DNA from 3 places in the Roseateles cavernae genome. Region 1 is predicted to be linked to each of the others. Evidence: predicted binding sites of a transcription regulator. Region 1 holds the regulator's gene; each other region holds the start of a gene.
The links. The regulator LexA, encoded in region 1, represses DNA repair genes until DNA is damaged. The targets are predictions, from matches to a motif close to ACTGTATNNNNATACAGT.

Region 1 (6,564 bases):
CAAACGCCTGGAGACTGGCGCGCTGATCACCCGCCGCCGCGCCCAGGACGACGAGCGCCGCGTCGACATTTTCCTCAGCGATGCCGGCCGCGCGCTGAAGGCGCAGGCCCTGAACATTCCGCCCCAGCTCGCCTGCGCCAGCGCCTGCTCGCTGGATGAACTCGTCTCCCTGACCCGGCGCCTGCATGAGCTGCGCAAGCAGCTCTCCAGCGCCGACCTTTCTTCGCCCACCCACCACTCCTGATAGGAAGAAACACCATGGCACTCGACAAAGTTCTCTACACCGCCACCGCCACCGCCACCGGCGGCCGTGAAGGCAAGGCCTCCTCGTCCGACGGCGCTCTGAGCGTCACGCTGAGCACGCCCAAGGAACTCGGCGGCGCCGGTGGCTCGGGCACCAACCCCGAGCAGATGTTCGCCGCCGGTTATTCGGCCTGCTTCATCGGCGCGATGAAGGCCGTGGCCGGCAAGATCAAGATCGCCGTGCCGGCCGATGTGTCCATCACCTCGGAAGTGGGCATCGGCCCGATTCCCGCCGGCTTCGGCATCCAGGTCGCGATGAAGATCAGCCTGCCGGGTCTGGAGCGCAGCCAGGCCGAGGCCCTGGTGGCCGCCGCCCACCAGGTCTGCCCTTACTCGAACGCCACGCGCGGCAATATCGATGTGAGCCTGACCATCGTCTAAGGACCTTGGCCGAGCCAGACAGGGGCTGCGGCCCCTGTTGTCGTTTCAGGCCAGCAATTCGAGCAAGAGTTCGATACGCGCCTTGACCGGGCTCAGCGCGCCGGCGCTGGGCAAAGCATCAGCCGAGGGCGTGACCGGACCGGCATCGCAGCGGCTGCTGCGCAGGATCCTGACGCCCTGCTGCTGGGCACTGCGCAAGGCCTGCTCCAGCGACAGCGACAGCGTGCCATTGCCGGTGCCGGCCACCACCAGGCCGTCGACCCCCTGGGCCAGCAAGGCCTGCACGAGCGCGCCGTCGGCGCCGACATGGTTCAACACGATCTGCACGCGCGGCCAGGCCGCAGCGGGCTTGCCGATACGCGCCAGACCGACGACGCCCTCCGCTGCCGGCCACGCACCCAAGGGGCGCAGCACGCCCTCCTCCACGACGGCGACCAGGCCGCCATCACTGGAAGCAAAGGCATCGACCTTGTAGCTGTGCACCTTGCGGATCTGCTCGGGCCCATGAACAGCGCCCGCAAACACGGTGAGCACCCCTTGCGCACCTTCATCGCTGGCAACGCTGACGGCATCGAGCAGGTTCTGCGGCCCATCGGTCTGCAAGGCCGTGGCCGGTCGCATCGCGGCGGTCAACACCACCGGCTTGCGCGGCGCCAGCACGCGGTGCAGGAAATAAGCCGTCTCTTCCAAGGTATCGGTGCCATGGGTGATCACAATCCCGGCCACCTCCTCGCGTGCCAGATGGTGGGCCACGCGCTCGGCCAGCCGCTGCCAGGTGGCGAAGTCCATGTCCTTGCTGTCGAGCTGGGCCACTTGCTCGGCCTCCAGCGCGCGCTGCGCCAGCGGCGGCACGGCCGAGACCAGATCGTCCACGCCCAGCTGGGCGGCGGTGTAGCCGACGTTGTCGGACGCCGTGCGGGCCTGGCCGGCAATCGTGCCGCCGGTGCCCAGGATCACGATAAGAGGCTTGTTCTTGCTGACCACGGTCACTTCCTGGATGAATGAACAGTTACTGGATATATACTCAGGCGCATCTTTCCCAGATGTCTGCGAGCCCAGCATGGACGATATCAGCCCCAGTGTTTCCACCGTCAAATTGACGGCACGCCAGCAGCAGATCCTTGACTTGGTGCGCCAGGCCATCGAGCAGACCGGAGCCCCTCCGACCCGCGCCGAGATCGCCAACGAGCTGGGTTTCCGCTCGGCCAATGCGGCCGAGGAGCATCTGCAGGCCTTGGCGCGCAAGGGGGTGATCGAACTGGTCGGCGGCACCTCGCGCGGCATCCGGCTGAAGTCGGACACCTTGAAAGCCATGCATCAGGAGCGCCGCGCCCGTGAGGACTTCCAGTTCTCGCTGCCGATTCCGAATCTGTCGCAGCTCACCCTGCCCCTGGTCGGGCGCGTTGCGGCCGGCCATCCCATCCTCGCGCAGGAGCATATCGAGCAGAGCTACACGGTCGAGAGCGGCATGTTCGCGCGCCGACCCGATTTCCTGCTGAAGGTGCGCGGCATGAGCATGAAGGACGTCGGCATCATGGACGGCGATCTGTTGGCGGTGCAGAAGGCCAGCGAAGCCAAGAATGGGCAGATCGTCGTCGCACGGCTGGGTGATGAGGTCACCGTCAAGCGCTTCAAACGCAGTCGCAGCGGCGGCATCGAGCTGCTGGCCGAGAACCCTGACTTCGAACCCATCCTGGTCGCGGCCGGCGATGAAAGCTTTGCACTGGAAGGTCTGGCCGTCGGTCTGATTCGCGGGCAAATGGCCTTCTGATACTGCGGCCGCAATCAGGTTTGCAGGGATGAAGTCTCTGCAAACATTTGATATGTCTCGGCGCATAAGAAAAAACCCTGGATGCTTGCGCTTCCAGGGCTTCAAATGTTGGCGGAGTGGACGGGACTCGAACCCGCGACCCCCGGCGTGACAGGCCGGTATTCTAACCAACTGAACTACCACTCCAGATACTCTTGCGAATATCAGATAAGTTCTGTAGTTTCTCGAAGCATGCGCTTCCAAAACTACCAAGCCTTATCAAACTTGGCGTCCCCTAGGGGATTCGAACCCCTGTAGTCACCGTGAAAGGGTGGTGTCCTAGGCCTCTAGACGAAGGGGACTAAACCTTCTATTTACTTCTTCTACCTTGCTGCCCGAGCCGCGCGCCACCGCCACCCTGAAGTGACTTGGTGGAGGTAAGCGGGATCGAACCGCTGACCTCTTGCATGCCATGCAAGCGCTCTCCCAGCTGAGCTATACCCCCAAATTTCGGGCTACACGCTGCTCAAGCAGTAATTTCTCTCAAAATACAAGCGGCCAACTGAATGGCCGCTTACCGATACGAATCGGGCAAACCTTGGCGGAGTGGACGGGACTCGAACCCGCGACCCCCGGCGTGACAGGCCGGTATTCTAACCAACTGAACTACCACTCCGCAGTGGGATAATTTCATAACTGCTGCAGTATACATTATATATCGCAGCAATTATCAAGTTTATCAAACTTGGCGTCCCCTAGGGGATTCGAACCCCTGTAGTCACCGTGAAAGGGTGGTGTCCTAGGCCTCTAGACGAAGGGGACTAAACCTTCTGAATTCTACTTCCTCATACTTGAACTGCGCGCCAACCAAATACCCAGTAACTGAACATTTGGTGGAGGTAAGCGGGATCGAACCGCTGACCTCTTGCATGCCATGCAAGCGCTCTCCCAGCTGAGCTATACCCCCTCAGATCATGCAAGCCGCTTCGATTACTCGTTGCTGCCTGCTGTTCTTTGTGTATCGCGCTGTTCAAGCGAGACATAGAGTATAGAACGATTTTTATGCGCAGCGCAAGCGTTCGACCACATTTTCTTTATCGAACAGTTCCAGCACGGCGTCGACCGACGGAGTTTGTGCACGACCACACACCAGCACCCGCACCGGTATCGCCAGTTGCGGCATCTTCAGACCGTGAGCCGTGATGGTTTCCTTGATCGCGGCCTGGATGCCGGCCTTGTTCCACTCGGCAGTGGCGAGCTTGTCGGCCAGCAATGCGAGCGCGGGCTTCACCGCGTCGCTGACATGGGTGGCCAGATCCTCGGCGCTGGGCTGCACCGGCGCGAAATACATGGCCAGCCAATCGGCCAGCGCCACCGTGGTCGCGCAGCGATCCTTGAACAGCGCGCACATGGCCGGCAGCCGGCCGAGATCGGCGCTGATGCCGCGCTTGGCCAGTTGCGCCGCGACGAGCGCCGACAGGCGCGTGTCATCGGCCTGCTTGATGTACTGGCTGTTGACCCACTCCAGCTTGGCCGGGTCCCATTGCGCCGGGCTCTTGGAGAGATGCGAACCGTCGAACCAGCTGACCAGCTGTTCGCGCGAGAACAGCTCGTCATCACCGTGGCTCCAGCCCAGGCGCGACAGATAGTTCAGCATCGCCTCGGGCAGATAGCCGTTCTCCTCATAGGCGGTGACGCTGACCGCGCCGCGGCGCTTGCTCAGCTTCTGGCCATCGTCGCCGAGGATCACCGGCACATGGCCGAAGGCCGGCAGCGGCGCGCCCAGCGCGTTGAAGATATTGATCTGCCAGGGCGTGTTGTTGACATGCTCGTCGCCACGGAACACATGGCTGATCTTCATGTCCCAGTCGTCGATGACCACGGCGAAGTTGTAGGTCGGCACGCCATCGGTGCGCTGGATGATCAGGTCGTCGATCTCGCGGTTGTTGATCGTGATCGGGCCCTTGCACAAGTCATCCCAAGTCACATCGCCGCCGATCGGGTTCTTGAAGCGCACAACCGGCTTGACCCCCTCGGGAACGGCGGGCAACACCTTGCCGGCTTCCGGACGCCAGGTGCCGTCATAGCGGCGCTTCTCGCCGCGCGCTTCCTGGCCGGCCTTCATCGCATCCAGCTCCTGGGGCGTGCAGTAGCAGCGGTAGGCGGTGCCGGCGGCGATCATCTGCTCGATCACCTCGTTGTAGCGCGCCAGGCGCTGCATCTGGTAGATCGGGCCTTCGTCGTATCCCAGCCCCAGCCACTGCATCGCGGCCAGGATCTGGTCGACCGAGTCCTGGGTCGAGCGCGCGACATCGGTGTCCTCGATGCGCAGCACGAACTGGCCACCGTGATGACGGGCATAGGCCCAGGAGAACAGCGCCGTACGGGCGGTGCCCAGGTGCAGAAAGCCGGTCGGCGATGGGGCAATGCGGGTGCGGACAGGGGTGCGGGTTTGTATCATGGCGAGATCAGGTATTCATGGTCTTCGGCAGCGGCACTCAGCCCTGCTCCGTGCCGCTTTGCAGGGCCAGCCGGGTGCGGGCCGGGCCGTCCTCTTCCTCGCCCTGCGACTTGCGCTGCTCCTGCATCGTCGCGAAATCTTCGGCCGAGACATCGCCGGTGATGTAGCTACCGTCGAAGCAGGAGGCCTCGAAGCCGTTCAAGCCCGGGCGCAGCGCTGCGACCACGCGCTTCATCGCATCGACGTCCTGGTAGATCAGCGCATCGGCGCCAATGTACTGGCGGATTTCCTCGATCGAGCGGTTGTGCGCGATCAGCTCTTCGCTGGTGGGCATGTCGATGCCGTAGACATTCGGGTAGCGCACCGGCGGCGCGGCCGAGGCCAGATAGACCTTGCGGGCGCCGGCCTCGCGGGCCATCTGGACGATCTCCTTCGAGGTAGTGCCGCGCACGATGGAGTCATCGACCAGCAGCACATTGCGGTTCTTGAACTCCAGGCCGATCGCATTGAGCTTCTGGCGCACCGACTTCTTGCGCGCGCCCTGCCCCGGCATGATGAAGGTGCGGCCGACATAGCGGTTCTTCACGAAGCCCTCGCGATAGGGCTTGCCGATGCGGTGCGCCAGCTGCATCGCCGAGGGCCGGCTCGACTCGGGGATCGGGATCACGACATCGATATCGCTGGGTGGCATCGTCGAGATCAGGCGCTGGGCCAGGGTCTCACCCATATTCAGCCGGGCCTGGTAGACCGAGATGCCGTCCATCACCGAGTCCGGGCGTGCCAGATAGACGAACTCGAACATGCAGGGGTTCAGCGTCGGGGTGTCGGCGCACTGCTGCGTGTGCATCTGGCCGTTCATGTCGATGAAGATCGCCTCGCCGGGCGCCACATCGCGGATCAGCTGATGGCCGGTGCCCTCCAGTGCGACGCTCTCGCTGGCCACCATGATCTCGCCGTCGGCCGCCTGGCCGAAGCACAGCGGGCGGATGCCGTAGGGGTCGCGGAAGGCCAGCAGGCCATGGCCGGCGATCAGCGCGATCACCGCGTAGGAGCCCTTGATGCGCTTGTGCACCGCCCGCACCGCCTTGAACACCTCCTCGGGCGTCACCGGCAGATCGCGCGCGGCCAGCTCCAGCTCGTGGGCGACGACATTGATCAGCACCTCGGTGTCGCTCTCGGTGTTGATATGGCGACGGTCGATGTCGAACAGTTCCTTCTTCAGTGCATGCGCATTGGTCAGATTGCCGTTGTGCACCAGCACCAGGCCGAAAGGCGCATTGACATAGAAGGGCTGGGCCTCTTCCTCGCTGTAGGCATTGCCGGCGGTCGGGTAGCGCACCTGGCCCAGGCCGATCGCGCCCGGCAGCGCCCGCATATTGCGGGTGCGGAACACATCACGCACCATGCCGCGCGCCTTGTGCATAAAGCACTTATTGCCTTGCATGGTGACGATGCCGGCAGCGTCCTGGCCACGATGCTGCAGCAGCAGCAAGGCGTCATAAATCAGCTGATTGACCGGCGAGCGAGAAATCACTCCGACGATGCCACACATGGGACTACTTCCTTGTCGTGAAAGATCTGAAGCCGCAGCTCAGACCGGGATGAACTTGAGCACTTCGGCCGGCAGCACCGGCGTCAACAGATGCAAGGCGGCCTGCAGCCAGGGCGC
Region 2 (6,564 bases), on a different contig from region 1:
AATATGGGCATGGTCAGCGGCATCCTGCCGGTGGTCGGCGTGCCCCTGCCCTTCATCAGCTATGGCGGCACGGCGATGGTGATGCTGGGCCTGAGCCTGGGCATCCTGATGTCGATCGCGAAGAGCCGGCGCTTCATGTCGCGCTGAGCGCGTCGCGGCCCGGATGGGCCGCGAAACGCACGGTGAAGCGTGCGCCAGGCCCCTGGCCATCCTCCTGCGCCTGGCCGGACCGCAGCTCGCGGGTCTCGTCCAGCGTGATCTCGGCCTCATGCTGCTGGACGATCTCACGCACGATGGCCAGGCCCAGGCCCGAGCCGTCGACATTGGTGCCCAGCGCCCGGTAGAAGGGCTGGAACACCTGCTCGCGCTCCGACGCCGGAATGCCCGGCCCCGAGTCCTCGACCTGCAGCACCGTGACCTGGCCGAACGGGTCTTCGACGACGCGCACCGTCACCGTGCCATGCGGCGGCGTGTAGAGCAGGGCGTTGTCGACCAGATTGCGGATCAGCTCGCGAATCAGCAACGGATGGCCGTTGATGCGCAGCGCGCTGTGCTCGTCGTCCGGCCCCTCGAAGCCGAGGTCGATGCGCTTGTCCATCGCGCGCGGCACGAAGTCGCGCACCGTCTCCATCGCCAGCTCGGACAGATTGACCTCGCTGCGTCGCGCCGCATGCTCCTTGTCCTCGGCGCGGGCCATCGCGAGCAGCTGGTTGACCATATGGGCGGCGCGCTGGCTGGACAGGGCAATCTGCTGCAGCGAGCGGCGCAGCTCGGCCGGCTCGCTGCGGCCCTCGTCGATCTCGCGCTGCGCGAACTCGGCCTGGGTGCGCAGGCCGGCCAGCGGCGTCTTCAGCTGATGGGCGGCATCGGCCAGGAAGTGCTTCTGCGCGCCGATCGACTGGTCGAGCCGGCCCAGCAAATCATTGATCGCGCGCACCAGCGGTGCGACCTCGTCGGGGATGCGGCGCTCGTCGATCGGGCTCAGGTCCGAGCTCTCGCGCGAGCGGATGCGGCGCTGCAGATCGTTCAGCGGCGCGATGCCACGCGCCAGCGCCAGCCACACCAGCAGCACCGCCAGCGGCAGTATCACGAACTGCGGCAGTATCACGCCCTTGATGATCTCGTTGGTCAGGCGCGCACGCTTGCCCGGGGTCTCGGCCACCTGGACCAGCATGGTCTGGGTCGAGCCGGCCTGCCCCTCGGGCGCCACCCACAGATAGGCGACCCGCACCGAGTCGCTGCCGACCTCGTCATCGCGGAAATGCAGCTCCCAGGGCACGATGGGATCGTCGGCCGGCGGCACCGGCAGCTGGCGGTCACCGCTGAGGAACTCGCCGCGCAGACCCAGCACCTGGTAGTAGACCGTGTCGGCCTCGTCGGCCCGCAGCAGCGCGGCAGCCTCGGGAGACAAGGCATAGCGGGAGCGCGCGCTGCTGCCGGCGCGCGGCGTCTCCGAGGCCACCTGCAGGCCGAGATTGCGGGCCATCTCGCCGAGCTCGCGGTCGTAGGGCCGGTTGGCAATGCCCTGCGCCACCAACCAGGTCAGCGCCACGCTGATGGGCCAGATCACCAGCAGCGGGGCGAGCATCCAGTCGAGGATCTCGCCGAACAGCGAGCGTTGTTCGGTATCTCCGGCCATTCAAGTGCCTGGCTTCAGCCAGGGATTTTTTCCAGGCAGTAGCCCAGGCCGCGCACCGTGGCGATGCGGATCGGCCCCTGCTCGATCTTCTTGCGCAGGCGGTGGATATAGACCTCGATCGCGTTATTGCTGACCTCTTCGCCCCATTCGCACAGGCGCTCGACCAGCTGATCCTTGCTGACCAGACGGCCGGCGCGCTGCAGCAGCACCTCCAGCAGACTCAGCTCGCGCGCCGACAGTTCGATCATCTGGTCATTGATATAGGCCACGCGGCCGGTGGCATCGAAGCTCAGCGGGCCATGCTTGATCACGCTGGAGGCGGTGCCCAGGCCGCGCCGCGTCAGCGCACGCACGCGGGCTTCCAGCTCCTGCAAGGAGAAGGGCTTGGCCATGTAATCGTCGGCGCCCAGGTCCAGCCCCTTGACGCGCTGCTCGACGCTGTCGGCCGCCGTCAGTATCAATACCGGCATCGACGCGCCGCGTCCGCGCAGCTTGCGCAGCACCTCCAGCCCGTGCAGCTTGGGCAGGCCCAGATCCAGAATCACCAGATCGAACTCATGCGAAGCCAGCGCCGCATCGGCCTCGGTGCCCGAACCGACCTGGTCCACCGCATAGCCCGAGGCGCGCAGGGAGCGCAGCAAACCATCGGCCAGCACTTGGTCGTCTTCCGCAATCAGGATGCGCATGCTTTGTCCCCAGTCTTTACGAGCATTCTAGGGACGCCCGGCCTGCTGACATTGCATGTCAGCAGGTAGCCCCTAAACTACTGTACGAATATACAGATTGCGCCATAATGCGCGCAGCCTCAACAGGAGAAAAACATGGACGCCCCCGTCAAAGCCATCAACACCGAAAAAGCCAAGGCCCTGCAAGCCGCCCTGTCCCAGATCGAGAAGCAGTTCGGCAAGGGCTCCATCATGCGCCTGGGCGAGGGCGAGGTGATCGAGGACATCCAGGTGGTGTCGACCGGTTCGCTGGGCCTGGACATCGCACTGGGCGTCGGCGGCCTGCCGCGCGGCCGGGTGGTCGAGATCTACGGCCCGGAATCCTCGGGCAAGACGACGCTGACCCTGCAGGTCATCGCCGAGATGCAAAAGCTGAGCGGCGTCTGCGCCTTCATCGACGCCGAGCACGCGCTGGACATCCAGTACGCACAGAAGCTGGGCGTCAATCTGCAGGAACTGCTGATCAGCCAGCCGGACACCGGCGAGCAGGCGCTGGAAATCGTCGATGCGCTGGTGCGCTCCGGTTCGGTGGACCTGATCGTGGTCGACTCGGTCGCCGCGCTGACGCCCAAGGCCGAGCTGGAGGGCGAGATGGGCGATTCGCTGCCCGGCCTGCAAGCCCGGCTGATGAGTCAGGCGCTGCGCAAGCTGACCGCGACCATCAAGAAGACCAACTGCATGGTCATCTTCATCAACCAGATCCGCATGAAGATCGGCGTGATGTTCGGCAGCCCCGAGACCACCACCGGCGGCAATGCGCTGAAGTTCTACGCCTCGGTGCGCCTGGACATCCGCCGCATCGGCTCGATCAAGAAGGGTGAGGAAGTGATCGGCTCCGAGACCAAGGTCAAGGTCGTCAAGAACAAGGTGGCACCGCCGTTCAAGACCGCCGAGTTCGACATCCTCTATGGCGAGGGTATCAGCCGCGAAGGCGAGATCATCGATATGGGCGTGGTCGCCAAGGTGGTCGACAAGGCCGGCGCCTGGTATGCCTACAACGGCGAGAAGATCGGCCAGGGCAAGGACAATGCGCGCGAATTCCTGCGCGAGAACCCCGATATCGGCCGCGAGATCGAGAACAAGGTGCGCGAGTCGCTGGGCGTGCCGCTGCTGACGGTGGACGGTCCGGCCGCCTGATGCCTTGTCAGGCTGCGCCGGGTCGGGTGCCTGACGCCGGCTTGCCATGAAGCCCTTGTCCCTGAAGATGCGCGCCATCACGCTGCTGGCGCAGCGTGAGCACAGCCGCAGCGAGTTGCGCCGCAAGCTGCTGCGCATCGCGCGGGCGCAGCGCGACGCAGCCGGCGCCGAGGCGGTCGAGGCCGCAGAGATCGAGGCCGAGGTCGATGAATTGCTGGTCTGGCTGCAGGCCCAGGGCTATCTCAGCGAGGAACGCTTCGTCGAGTCACGCATCCATGCCCGCGCCCGGCGCTATGGCCATCTGCGCATCCAGCAGGAGCTGGCCCAGCATGGGCTGAGCCTGAGCGCCGACAGCCAGGCACGACTCAAGGACAGCGAGTTCGAGCGCGCGCAGGCGATCTGGCAGCGCAAGTTCGGCAGCCCGGCCGAGGACGCCAACGGCCGTGCCAAGCAGACCCGTTTTCTGCTGGCGCGGGGCTTTTCGGCCGATGTCGTGCGGCGGGTTTTGCGTGCGTCACAGACCGGCTGACAGCTTCGCGACAGGCTTGCGGCAGCGCAGCATGCTACATTGCCGGACTGTGCAAAGCCTGCTCGCAGCCACAATCGAGGCCTGCGGGCCCGTTTTTGTGCGTCCGTGTTTGTCCAGCGCCCCATGTCCTTGCTCAACCCCTCCACTGCGCGCCGTCTGCTGCACCGTCGAGCTCTCGATGTGCAGGTCTATGCGCGCGACGACGGGCTTTACGAGGTCGAGGCCACGCTGAGCGACACCAAGACACGCGATATCCCCATGGCCGGCGGCACCCGCCATGCCGGCGAACCCATCCACGACATGTTGCTGCAGCTGGTCGTCGACACCGAGTTGACGATCCACGAGGCCGGCTCGCGGACGCGCTGGATGCCCTATCCCGGCGCCTGCGACCAGCATGACGATGCCTATGCGCGGCTGGTCGGCCTGAATCTGCTGAAAGGATTCCGGCTCGGCGTCAAGGAACGCCTGGCCGGCACCCGGGGCTGTACCCATCTGACCGAGCTGTGCCAGATCCTGCCGACCGCGGTGATCCAGGCCTTTGCAGGCCTCGTGATCGACACCCGCGAGGGCGATGGCTCGGGTCAGCCGCCATTCCAGCTCGACAAATGCCATGCCTTGCGCCGCGACGGCGCGGTCGTGCGCACCCATTACCCTCGCTGGTATCGCGACGGCCAGGCAGCCTCTGCTGCCGGCGCCGCCACGCTGCCTGCGGCTTCCTCATCCTGACTTTTCCAAGAAGCGAGACCCCTATGAAGATTCACGAGTACCAGGGCAAGGAAATCCTGCGCCAGTTCGGTGTGCCGGTGCCGCGTGGCATCCCGGCCTTCACGGTGCAAGAAGCGGTGGAAGCCGCGCAGAAGCTGGGCGGCCCGGTCTGGGTCGTGAAGGCGCAGATCCACGCCGGTGGCCGTGGCAAGGGCGGTGGCGTCAAGCTGGGCCGCTCGCTGGACGATGTGAAGAGCCTGGCCGAGCAGATCCTCGGCATGCAGCTGATCACGCACCAGACCGGCCCGGAAGGCCAGAAGGTCCGCCGCCTCTACATCGAAGACGGCGCCGACATCAAGAATGAGCTGTATGTCTCGCTGGTCACCGACCGCGGCACGCAGAAGGTCGCCTTCATCGCCTCCAGCGAAGGCGGCATGGACATCGAGGAAGTGGCCCACTCCACGCCCGAGAAGATCATCACCGAGATGATCGATCCGCTGACCGGCCTGACCGAAGCCCAGTCGCGCAAGATCGCCGCCGCCATCGGCCTGAGCGGTGCGTCGATCGACCAAGCCGTCGACATCTTCGCCAAGCTCTACAAGTGCTATATGGACACCGACGCGTCGCTGGTTGAAATCAACCCGCTGAACTGCGACTCCAAGGGCAATCTGATCGCGCTGGACGCCAAGTTCAACTTCGACGCCAACGCGCTGTTCCGCCACCCCGAGATCGTCGCCTACCGCGATCTGGATGAAGAGGATCCGGCCGAAGTCGAAGCCTCGAAGTTCGACCTGGCCTATATCTCGCTGGACGGCAATATCGGCTGCCTGGTGAACGGCGCCGGCCTGGCCATGGCCACGATGGACACCATCAAGCTGTTCGGCGGCGAGCCGGCCAACTTCCTCGACGTCGGCGGTGGCGCCACGGCCGAGAAGGTCACCGAAGCCTTCAAGATCATGCTGAAGAACCCCGAGGTGAAGGGCATCCTCGTGAACATCTTCGGCGGCATCATGAAGTGCGACACCATCGCCGAAGGCGTGATCACCGCCTGCAAGGCCGTGAACCTGTCCGTGCCGCTGGTCGTGCGCATGAAGGGCACCAATGAAGAGCTGGGCAAGAAGATGCTGGCCGAATCCGGCCTGCCCATCATCGCCGCCGATTCGATGGCCGAAGCCGCGACGAAGATCGTCGCCGCCGTCGCTTAAAGCCCTTTAGGAAAGAAATCATGTCGATCTACATCAACAAAGACACCAAGGTCATCACCCAGGGCATCACGGGCAAGACCGGTCAGTTCCACACCCTGGGCTGCCAAGCCTATGCCAACGGCAAGAACGCCTTCGTCGCCGGTGTGAACCCGAAGAAGGCCGGCGAGAAGTTCTCGGACATCCCAATCTACGCCACCGTCAAGGAAGCCGCCGGCCAGACCGGCGCCACCGTGTCGGTGATCTATGTGCCGCCCGCCGGCGCCGCTGCCGCGATCTGGGAAGCCGTCGAAGCCGACCTGGACCTGGCGATCTGCATCACCGAAGGCATCCCCGTCAAGGACATGCTGGAAGTGCGCAACAAGATGAAGGCCAAGGAAGCCGCCGGTGGCAAGCGCACCCTGCTGCTGGGCCCCAACTGCCCCGGCCTGATCACGCCCGAAGAAATCAAGATCGGCATCATGCCCGGTCACATCCACCGCAAGGGCCGCATCGGCGTCGTGTCGCGCTCGGGCACGCTGACCTATGAAGCCGTGGCACAGCTGACCGAGATCGGCCTGGGCCAATCCTCGGCCGTCGGCATCGGTGGCGACCCGATCAACGGCCTGAAGCACATCGACGTGATGA
Region 3 (6,564 bases), on a different contig from region 1:
CGGGTCAGCAGCTGCAGCGGTTCGCCCAGATGGCGCGGCTGGCTGGCGCGCACCTCCAGCCGCTGCGGCGGCTCCAGCAGCCAGGCGGGCTGTGGCAGCAGCGGCACGCGCGCTGCTGCGGGGCGCACCGGGCCGGGCCAGGGCTCCCAGCGCTGCATGCATTCCAGCCGGTGGTCTTCCTGCAACTGGCCGGCGCGCACCCGCTCCGGCCCCAGACGCACAGCCAGGCGCTCCAACAGGCGCGGCAGCGGCTCGGTGGCCTCGTCGGGTCCGGAACCGGAAGAGAGGGGCAGCAGGCTGGCCGCCTGCTCGGGACGCAGCATCACCTCATCGGCGCGCAGGCTCAGCTCGCCGACCGGCGCGGCCAGCTCCAGCCGCGCCAGATGCTCGGCCAGCAGCCGGCTCAGGTGGCGCAGATCGCGGCTGGGGTCGGCGGTGCCGAACTGCAGCGCGCCGTCCAGCACCACATCGCGGCCGCGCATCGCATCGTGCTGCCAGGCCAGGGTCAGCTGCTTGATGCCGGCCTGGCGTGCGGCCAGCCAGCCGCACAGCTGGCGCAGCAGGACCTCGGCGTAATGCACCAGGGCCGGGGCGTGTTCGATGCGAAAGGGCAGTTCCAGTCGCGCCTCGAAACGCTCCGGCGCCTGCAGCCAGGTGTGGGCCTCGTGGCTGTGGCCGTAGGCGCGATCCAGGGCCAGCAGCAGGCCGTCGCCGAAGCGCCGGCCGACGGCGCGGCGCGGCAGCGCGCGCAGCTGGCCCAGGCGCCGGCAACCCAGGCGCAGCAGCATGGCCTCATGGGCGCGGGCGGCGCTCAGCGTGCCCAGCGGCAGGGCGTCCAGCAACTCGTCCAGCGGCCTGCTCAGGCCGTCGTGCTGACCGACACGCGCCAGCGCCAGCGCACCCAGGCTGGTCGGCGCCCAGGCCATGCCGGCCAGGCCCAGATCCCTAGCCTCGCGCCACAGCCGCCGGTGCAGGCGCTGCGCGCCGCCGAACAGGCGCAGGCTGGCGCCGACCTCCAGCACCACGGCCTCCTCCAGCCGCGCCACCCGGGGCGTGAACTGCAGCGCCCACCAGCCCAGGGCGCGCAGATCCGCCTCGGTGGACGGGCCCTCAGGCGCCGAGGGCGACGATGCGAGCAGGGCGAGCCAATGCATCGCGCAACTCCGGCGTGGGTGGGGTCAGCGGGGCCGGCCGCGAGGCCTGCAGCAGCCGTGCCGCCAGCACCGGGGCCAGCGCCGGCGGCACGGCCTGCAGGCGCAGCGGCGCCGCCAGCGCCGGGCCGCGGCGCTTGATCAGGCGCAGCTCCAGGCCCCAGGCTTCCTGGGGCTGCAGCACGAGGCGCAGTGGCGCGGCCGAGGACTGCGCCGCCGCCTGCTCGGGCCGGAACACAAAGCAGGGCGCCTGTGCCCCTAGTGCGCAGGCCTGCAGCCGACGCAACTGCTCGGGCCGCGTCGAGGCCGGCAGCCAGGCCAGCACGGCGCCGGCGGCATTGGCCTTCAGCACCTGCTCCAGCGTCCACAGGATCTGGATCGGCGTGGCGGGGGCCAGCCAGACGAGCTGCCGGCTGTTCAGGCCCCAGGCCGCCAGGCCGGGCAGATGCGGTGTGAAGGGCGGGTTGATTAGTAGCAGGCTGCGCCCGCCGGCCTGGGCCGCCGCCAGTGCCGGACCCAGCAGCCGGAACTCGCAGACCCCCGGGCGCGGCTGCAGGATCTCGCTGAGGCTGCGGCCCGGCCAACCGCCGCCGGGCAGGGCGGCGTCCAGCGCGGCGAAGCCGCTGGGCAGGCCCGGGCTGCTGCCATGGGCCAGCTCGGAGCCGCGCCAGAGCGACTGGCGCAGCGGGCCTTCGAGCAGGGAGAGGGGGGCGTGCATGGGGACTGCAATGATTCAATAACTGTATGTTTATACAGTATATGGCCGACAGATGTAGCGGCTGCGGTGTGCAGTTTTTGGCCTCGCCGTGCTGCGACCGCTCGAGCAAGGGGGTAACAACCCGCGCCGGCCTCGTCATATCGGTTAAAACCCTGGGGTGCGCCGACTTGTATCGGCGCGTATCGGGAGGTTGCCGCTCATGAGTTCGCGAGAAGAGATGTCGATGCCGCTGGAAACGGCTCGCCTGCTGCTGCGAGCCCCTCGCGAACAGGACCTGGACGAGATCTACGGCCTGCATGCCGATCCGGTCACCAACCGCTTCAGCCCTGGCGGCCCGCTGCACTCCGCCGAGGCCGCTGCCAGCTTGCTGCAAGGCTGGCTGGCTCACTGGCAGAGCCAGGGCTTCGGCTACTGGGTGATTGCCGAGCGCGAGCACCCGGAGCAGTTGCTGGGCTGCGGCGGCATCATGAACAGGCCTATCGGCGGCCAGCCGGGCCTTTATCTGTATTTCCGTTTCCGGCCCCATGCCTGGGGTCGCGGCTATGCCTCGGAGATGGCCCAGGCAGCGCTGGCCCAGGCCTTCGACATCCTGCATGCCCCCGCCGTGCAGGCGGTGGTGCAGCCGGCCAACACCCCCTCGCGCAAGACGCTGGAGCGCATCGGCATGCTGCTGAAGGGCTCGCTGGCCGATGTGCCGGGCCAGGCGCCCAGCCTGGTCTACGAGATCACGGCGGCGCGCTGGGCCACGCTGCCGAAGACGCCGCCGGAGCCGACGCCGTTCGGGGCTTAGCGCCTGCCAAGGTAGGTGTTTTGGAGACATCAGCCAGAAACATCTCAAACCACCTGCCAAACCATCCGAAAACGCATGTAAAGCGCAAGCAGCGCTTATAGTCCTGTCAAAGCAGGAGAAATGATGCGCAAAGTGGTGGCCGAGCCCTTTCCAGACCCGCTGATCCGCGATGCCGCTGCATTCGGGCAGGCGGTGCGCGCCGCGCGCACCGCCGCGGGTATCAGCCTGGAAGCCGCCGCCCAGGCCCTGGGAATCAGCAAGGCGACGCTAGGTTCCCTTGAGGGAGGTACGGGCACCGTCGCGCTCGGCACCGCCTTGCGCGTGGCGCGAGAGCTCGGCGTGGCCGTGTTCGCCACGCCCCTCGCGGCGCAATTCGAGGCCGCCACGGCCTTGCAGGCCCTGCGGAAAACCGAACCGGGCTCCTGGGGCGGCCCCAGCGCTGACGCATCGGACCCCGCGAAACCGGCGCGTGAACGCGGGCACACCGCATGATCCAGCTCGCCATCTGGGCAGGTCATGATCGCGTCGGCACGCTGTCCCACGACGGGCCGAGCAATCTGTTCGACTTCAGCTACGCCGAGGCTTGGCAGCAAGGGCCTCGCAGTTTTCCGCTGAGTCCGCAGATGCCGCTGTTCACCGCCGCCCATGCTGCGGGCACCCCTGCCTTTGGCGAACTGCCGGTGCAGACGCGCTCGGCCATCGCCCGCGCCTTCTTCCAGAATCTGCTGCCTGAAGGCCAGGCGCTCGAAGTCGCCGCCCAGGCCAACGGCCTCGCGCGTGGCAATCTGGCCGGGCTGCTCGCGGCCCTCGGCGCCGAGACCACGGGCGCCCTGCGCGTGACGCTGCTCGATGACACGCCATCGCCCGCAGCACCAGCTCTTCGCCCCCTGCCGCTCGCCGAGCTGAGCGAGCGCATCCGCAGTCGCCCCGAGCAACCATTCTCCATCTGGGACGGCAAGGTGCGCCTCTCCATCGCCGGCCTGCAGGACAAGATCGCCGTCTATGAGGACGGCGGCAAGCTCTTTCTTGCCAATGGCGACGGCATCGCCTCCACCGTCATCCTCAAGCCCGCGCCCGCCAATGCCCGCTTGGCTGAGTTGCCGGCCATCGAGCACAGCTGCATGCGGCTGGCCGCCGCAGCCGGCATAGCGACGGCCAGGACCCGGCTGTTGCATGTCCCCGAGCCGGTCCTGCTTGTCGAACGGTTCGATCGGCGGCGCAGCGGCGACGGTGGCATCGAGCGCCTGCACATCATCGACGCCTGCCAGGCCTTGGGGCTGGCTCCCGAGCTCAAGTACGAACGCGCCTACGGCGACCAGGACGCCGTGAGGCACCTGCGCGACGGCGCAACCTTGCCCGGCCTCTTCGGTCTCGCCGACCTCAGCCCCGCACCCTTGGCCATGCGCACGCAGTTGCTGGACCGCCTGCTCTTCAATGTCCTGATCGGCAACTCCGACGCCCATGGAAAAAACTGGTCGTTCTTCGTGGGTCCACAGGCCGGTCTGCTCACCCTCGCGCCTGCCTACGACCTCGTCGACGTCGAAGCTGTTGCCCACGAGCATATGAGTACCAGCTTTGCCATGGGTATCGGCGACGCCTTCAGCCCCGAGGAACTCACGCCGTTCGAATGGGCCAGCATGGCCGCGCAGTGCCGGCTCGCACCCCGGCACCTCGCCGCACGCCTCAGGGCCTTGAGCGGAATCTTGCCTCGGCTGCTCCGTGATGCCCATGACGGTCTGGCGCAGCAAGGCGTGCCGCCCGCGCTGCTGGCCCGCATGGAAGAGCGGCTGCAAAGGCGCTGCGCCAAGGGTTCGGCCCAGGCCGCTGACATTGCACAAGTGCCCCCAAATCTGCTTTGACCGCCTGGCGGCGTCTCAAAGCTCAGGTGACGGGGTCTTGCCGGATCACCTGGGCTTGTAGGCCACCACGTCGATCTCGACCTTGGCGTCCACCATCAGGCGGGCCTCGGTGGTCGAGCGGGCCGGCTTGCCGTTCGGGAAGTAGCTCATATAGACGCGGTTGAAGGCGCCGAAGTCGCGCGCATCGTCCAGCCACACGGTGCTCTTGCAGACATCGTCCAGCGTGCAGCCGGCCAGCGCCAGCACGGCCTTCAGATTGGTCATCACCTGGTGGGTCTGGGCCTCGATGCCGCCGCTGATGATCTCGCCGGCGGCATTGGCCGGCACCTGGCCCGACACATAGACGAAATCGCCGGCCCGCACGGCAGGCGAGAAGGGGCGGGCTTGTTGGTCGGAGGCGACGGGCGGGGCGCCCAGGTATTCCAATGGCATGCTTGGCTTTCAGGGTGTGTGAATGAAAGTGTATTTCAACATCAGTTACTGAACAGCGGGTTTTCTCTAGGTTTAATCGGCTGAAACCTGGATATCGTTCTCTGAATTGAAATTAATTTTCATGACGGAGAGCCATCTATGCGAGCAGCCATCCCCTTCTTGTTTGCGCGACGCCGCGTCCTCGCTGGCCTGGCGGGTGCCGTCCTGCTGGGCGGCTTGCAGCCTGCGTTGGCTCAGGGCGCGGCCACCGGCCATGCGACGCTGGCCATGGTGGCCGAGCCGCAGACACTGGACCCGATGGCCTCCACCGCCGATCTGGTCGGCACCATCATGCAGCATGTGTTCGAGCCGCTCTACACCTTCGATGCCAAGTGGCAGCTGGTACCCATGCTGGCCGAGGCCATGCCCAAGGTCTCGGCCGACGGCAAGACCTACCGCATCGCGCTGCGCAAAGGTGTCAAGCTGCATTCGGGCCGCGATCTGAATGCCGAGGATGTGCTCGCCAGCCTGCAGCGCTGGATGGACAACGCGCCGCGCGGCAAAGCCGTGGCCAGGGAGCTGGCCGGCATGAAGGCGCTGGGCCCGCTGGAGATCGAGCTGACGCTGAAGAACCCCTATGCGCCCCTGGTGGCCCAGCTGGCCCTGCCCACCGGCATGGCCGCCATCATGGCCAAGGAGGCGATCGCGCTGCCGCTGAAGGAGTTTGTCGGCACCGGGCCTTACCGCTTCAAGGAGCGCCGCCCCGATCAATATGTGCTCTTGAGCCGCTTCGATCAGTACAGCGCCCGCAAGGAGCCGGCCAACGGCTATGGCGGCAAGCGCGAGGCGCTGATCGCCGAGCTGCGCTTTGTGCCGGTGCCCAATGCCAACACCCGGGTCGAGGGCGCGCTGGCCGGCCAGTACCACTATGCCGACCTGCTGCCGGTCGAGGCGATGGCGCGGCTGGACAAGGCCCAGGGCAAGACCGTGGCCCTGATGACGCCTTCGTTCGGCTTCCCCTACATCGTCTTCAATACCAAGGAAGGCCCGCTGGCCAGCCAGGCGCTGCGCCAGGCGGTGCAGACCGCGATGGGCAGCGGCGAGATGCTGGCCGCCGGTTTCGGCGACACGCGCTTCTTCAGCGCTGAGGCGAATCACTTCCCCAAGGGCTCGCCGTTCTATTCGATCGCCGGCGCCGAGCAGTACAACCAGCGCAATGCCGCGAAAGCCAAGGCCATGGCCGAGAAGGCCGGCTACAAGGGCGAGACGATACGTGTGCTGACCAGCCGCCAGTACGACTTCCACTACAACATGGCCTTGCTGATGGCCGAGCAGTTCAAGCGCGCCGGCCTGAAGGTGGAGCTCAATGTGGTCGACTGGGCCACGCTGGTGCAGCGCCGCGGCGAAGCCAAGCTGTGGGATCTCTACATCACGCATTCGGGCCAGTTCCCCGAGCCGATGCTGTCGCCGCCGCAACTGGGCGAGGGCGCACCGGGCTGGTGGAGCAGCCCGGCCAAGACCGCCGCGCTGGAGGCCTTCAACCGCGAGGCCGACCCCGCCAAGCGCGGCGCGCTGTGGGGCAAGGTGCAGCAGGTGGTCTACGACGAAGTGCCCTATGTCAACGTCGGCAAGTTC

Region 2: a site for LexA is predicted at 2,405-2,422, ahead of recA (recombinase RecA). Genes of this name have one in related genera too.
Region 3: a site for LexA is predicted at 1,891-1,908, ahead of imuA (translesion DNA synthesis-associated protein ImuA). Genes of this name have one in related genera too.

The regions. Positions count from the first base shown of each region.
Region 1 covers NZ_JBDPLH010000009.1:149,638-156,201, forward strand. Annotated here, with positions in the region: gene ABGI63_RS20675 (MarR family winged helix-turn-helix transcriptional regulator) at 1-244, shown strand, start outside; gene ABGI63_RS20680 (organic hydroperoxide resistance protein) at 259-684, shown strand; gene ABGI63_RS20685 (asparaginase) at 730-1,668, opposite strand; gene lexA (transcriptional repressor LexA) at 1,745-2,455, shown strand; tRNA gene ABGI63_RS20695 (tRNA-Asp) at 2,565-2,641, opposite strand; tRNA gene ABGI63_RS20700 (tRNA-Glu) at 2,721-2,796, opposite strand; tRNA gene ABGI63_RS20705 (tRNA-Ala) at 2,864-2,939, opposite strand; tRNA gene ABGI63_RS20710 (tRNA-Asp) at 3,034-3,110, opposite strand; tRNA gene ABGI63_RS20715 (tRNA-Glu) at 3,181-3,256, opposite strand; tRNA gene ABGI63_RS20720 (tRNA-Ala) at 3,326-3,401, opposite strand; gene gltX (glutamate--tRNA ligase) at 3,495-4,895, opposite strand; gene purF (amidophosphoribosyltransferase) at 4,933-6,447, opposite strand; gene ABGI63_RS20735 (CvpA family protein) at 6,487-6,564, opposite strand, start outside.
Region 2 covers NZ_JBDPLH010000001.1:1,015,990-1,022,553, reverse strand. Annotated here, with positions in the region: gene rodA (rod shape-determining protein RodA) at 1-147, shown strand, start outside; gene ABGI63_RS04895 (sensor histidine kinase) at 134-1,639, opposite strand; gene ABGI63_RS04890 (response regulator) at 1,654-2,325, opposite strand; gene recA (recombinase RecA) at 2,461-3,501, shown strand; gene recX (recombination regulator RecX) at 3,548-4,030, shown strand; gene ABGI63_RS04875 (DUF2889 domain-containing protein) at 4,154-4,756, shown strand; gene sucC (ADP-forming succinate--CoA ligase subunit beta) at 4,780-5,940, shown strand; gene sucD (succinate--CoA ligase subunit alpha) at 5,961-6,564, shown strand, end outside.
Region 3 covers NZ_JBDPLH010000002.1:444,453-451,016, forward strand. Annotated here, with positions in the region: gene ABGI63_RS08925 (Y-family DNA polymerase) at 1-1,154, opposite strand, end outside; gene imuA (translesion DNA synthesis-associated protein ImuA) at 1,111-1,869, opposite strand; gene ABGI63_RS08935 (GNAT family N-acetyltransferase) at 2,069-2,659, shown strand; gene ABGI63_RS08940 (helix-turn-helix domain-containing protein) at 2,780-3,151, shown strand; gene ABGI63_RS08945 (HipA domain-containing protein) at 3,148-4,518, shown strand; gene ABGI63_RS08950 (RidA family protein) at 4,564-4,950, opposite strand; gene ABGI63_RS08955 (ABC transporter substrate-binding protein) at 5,089-6,564, shown strand, end outside.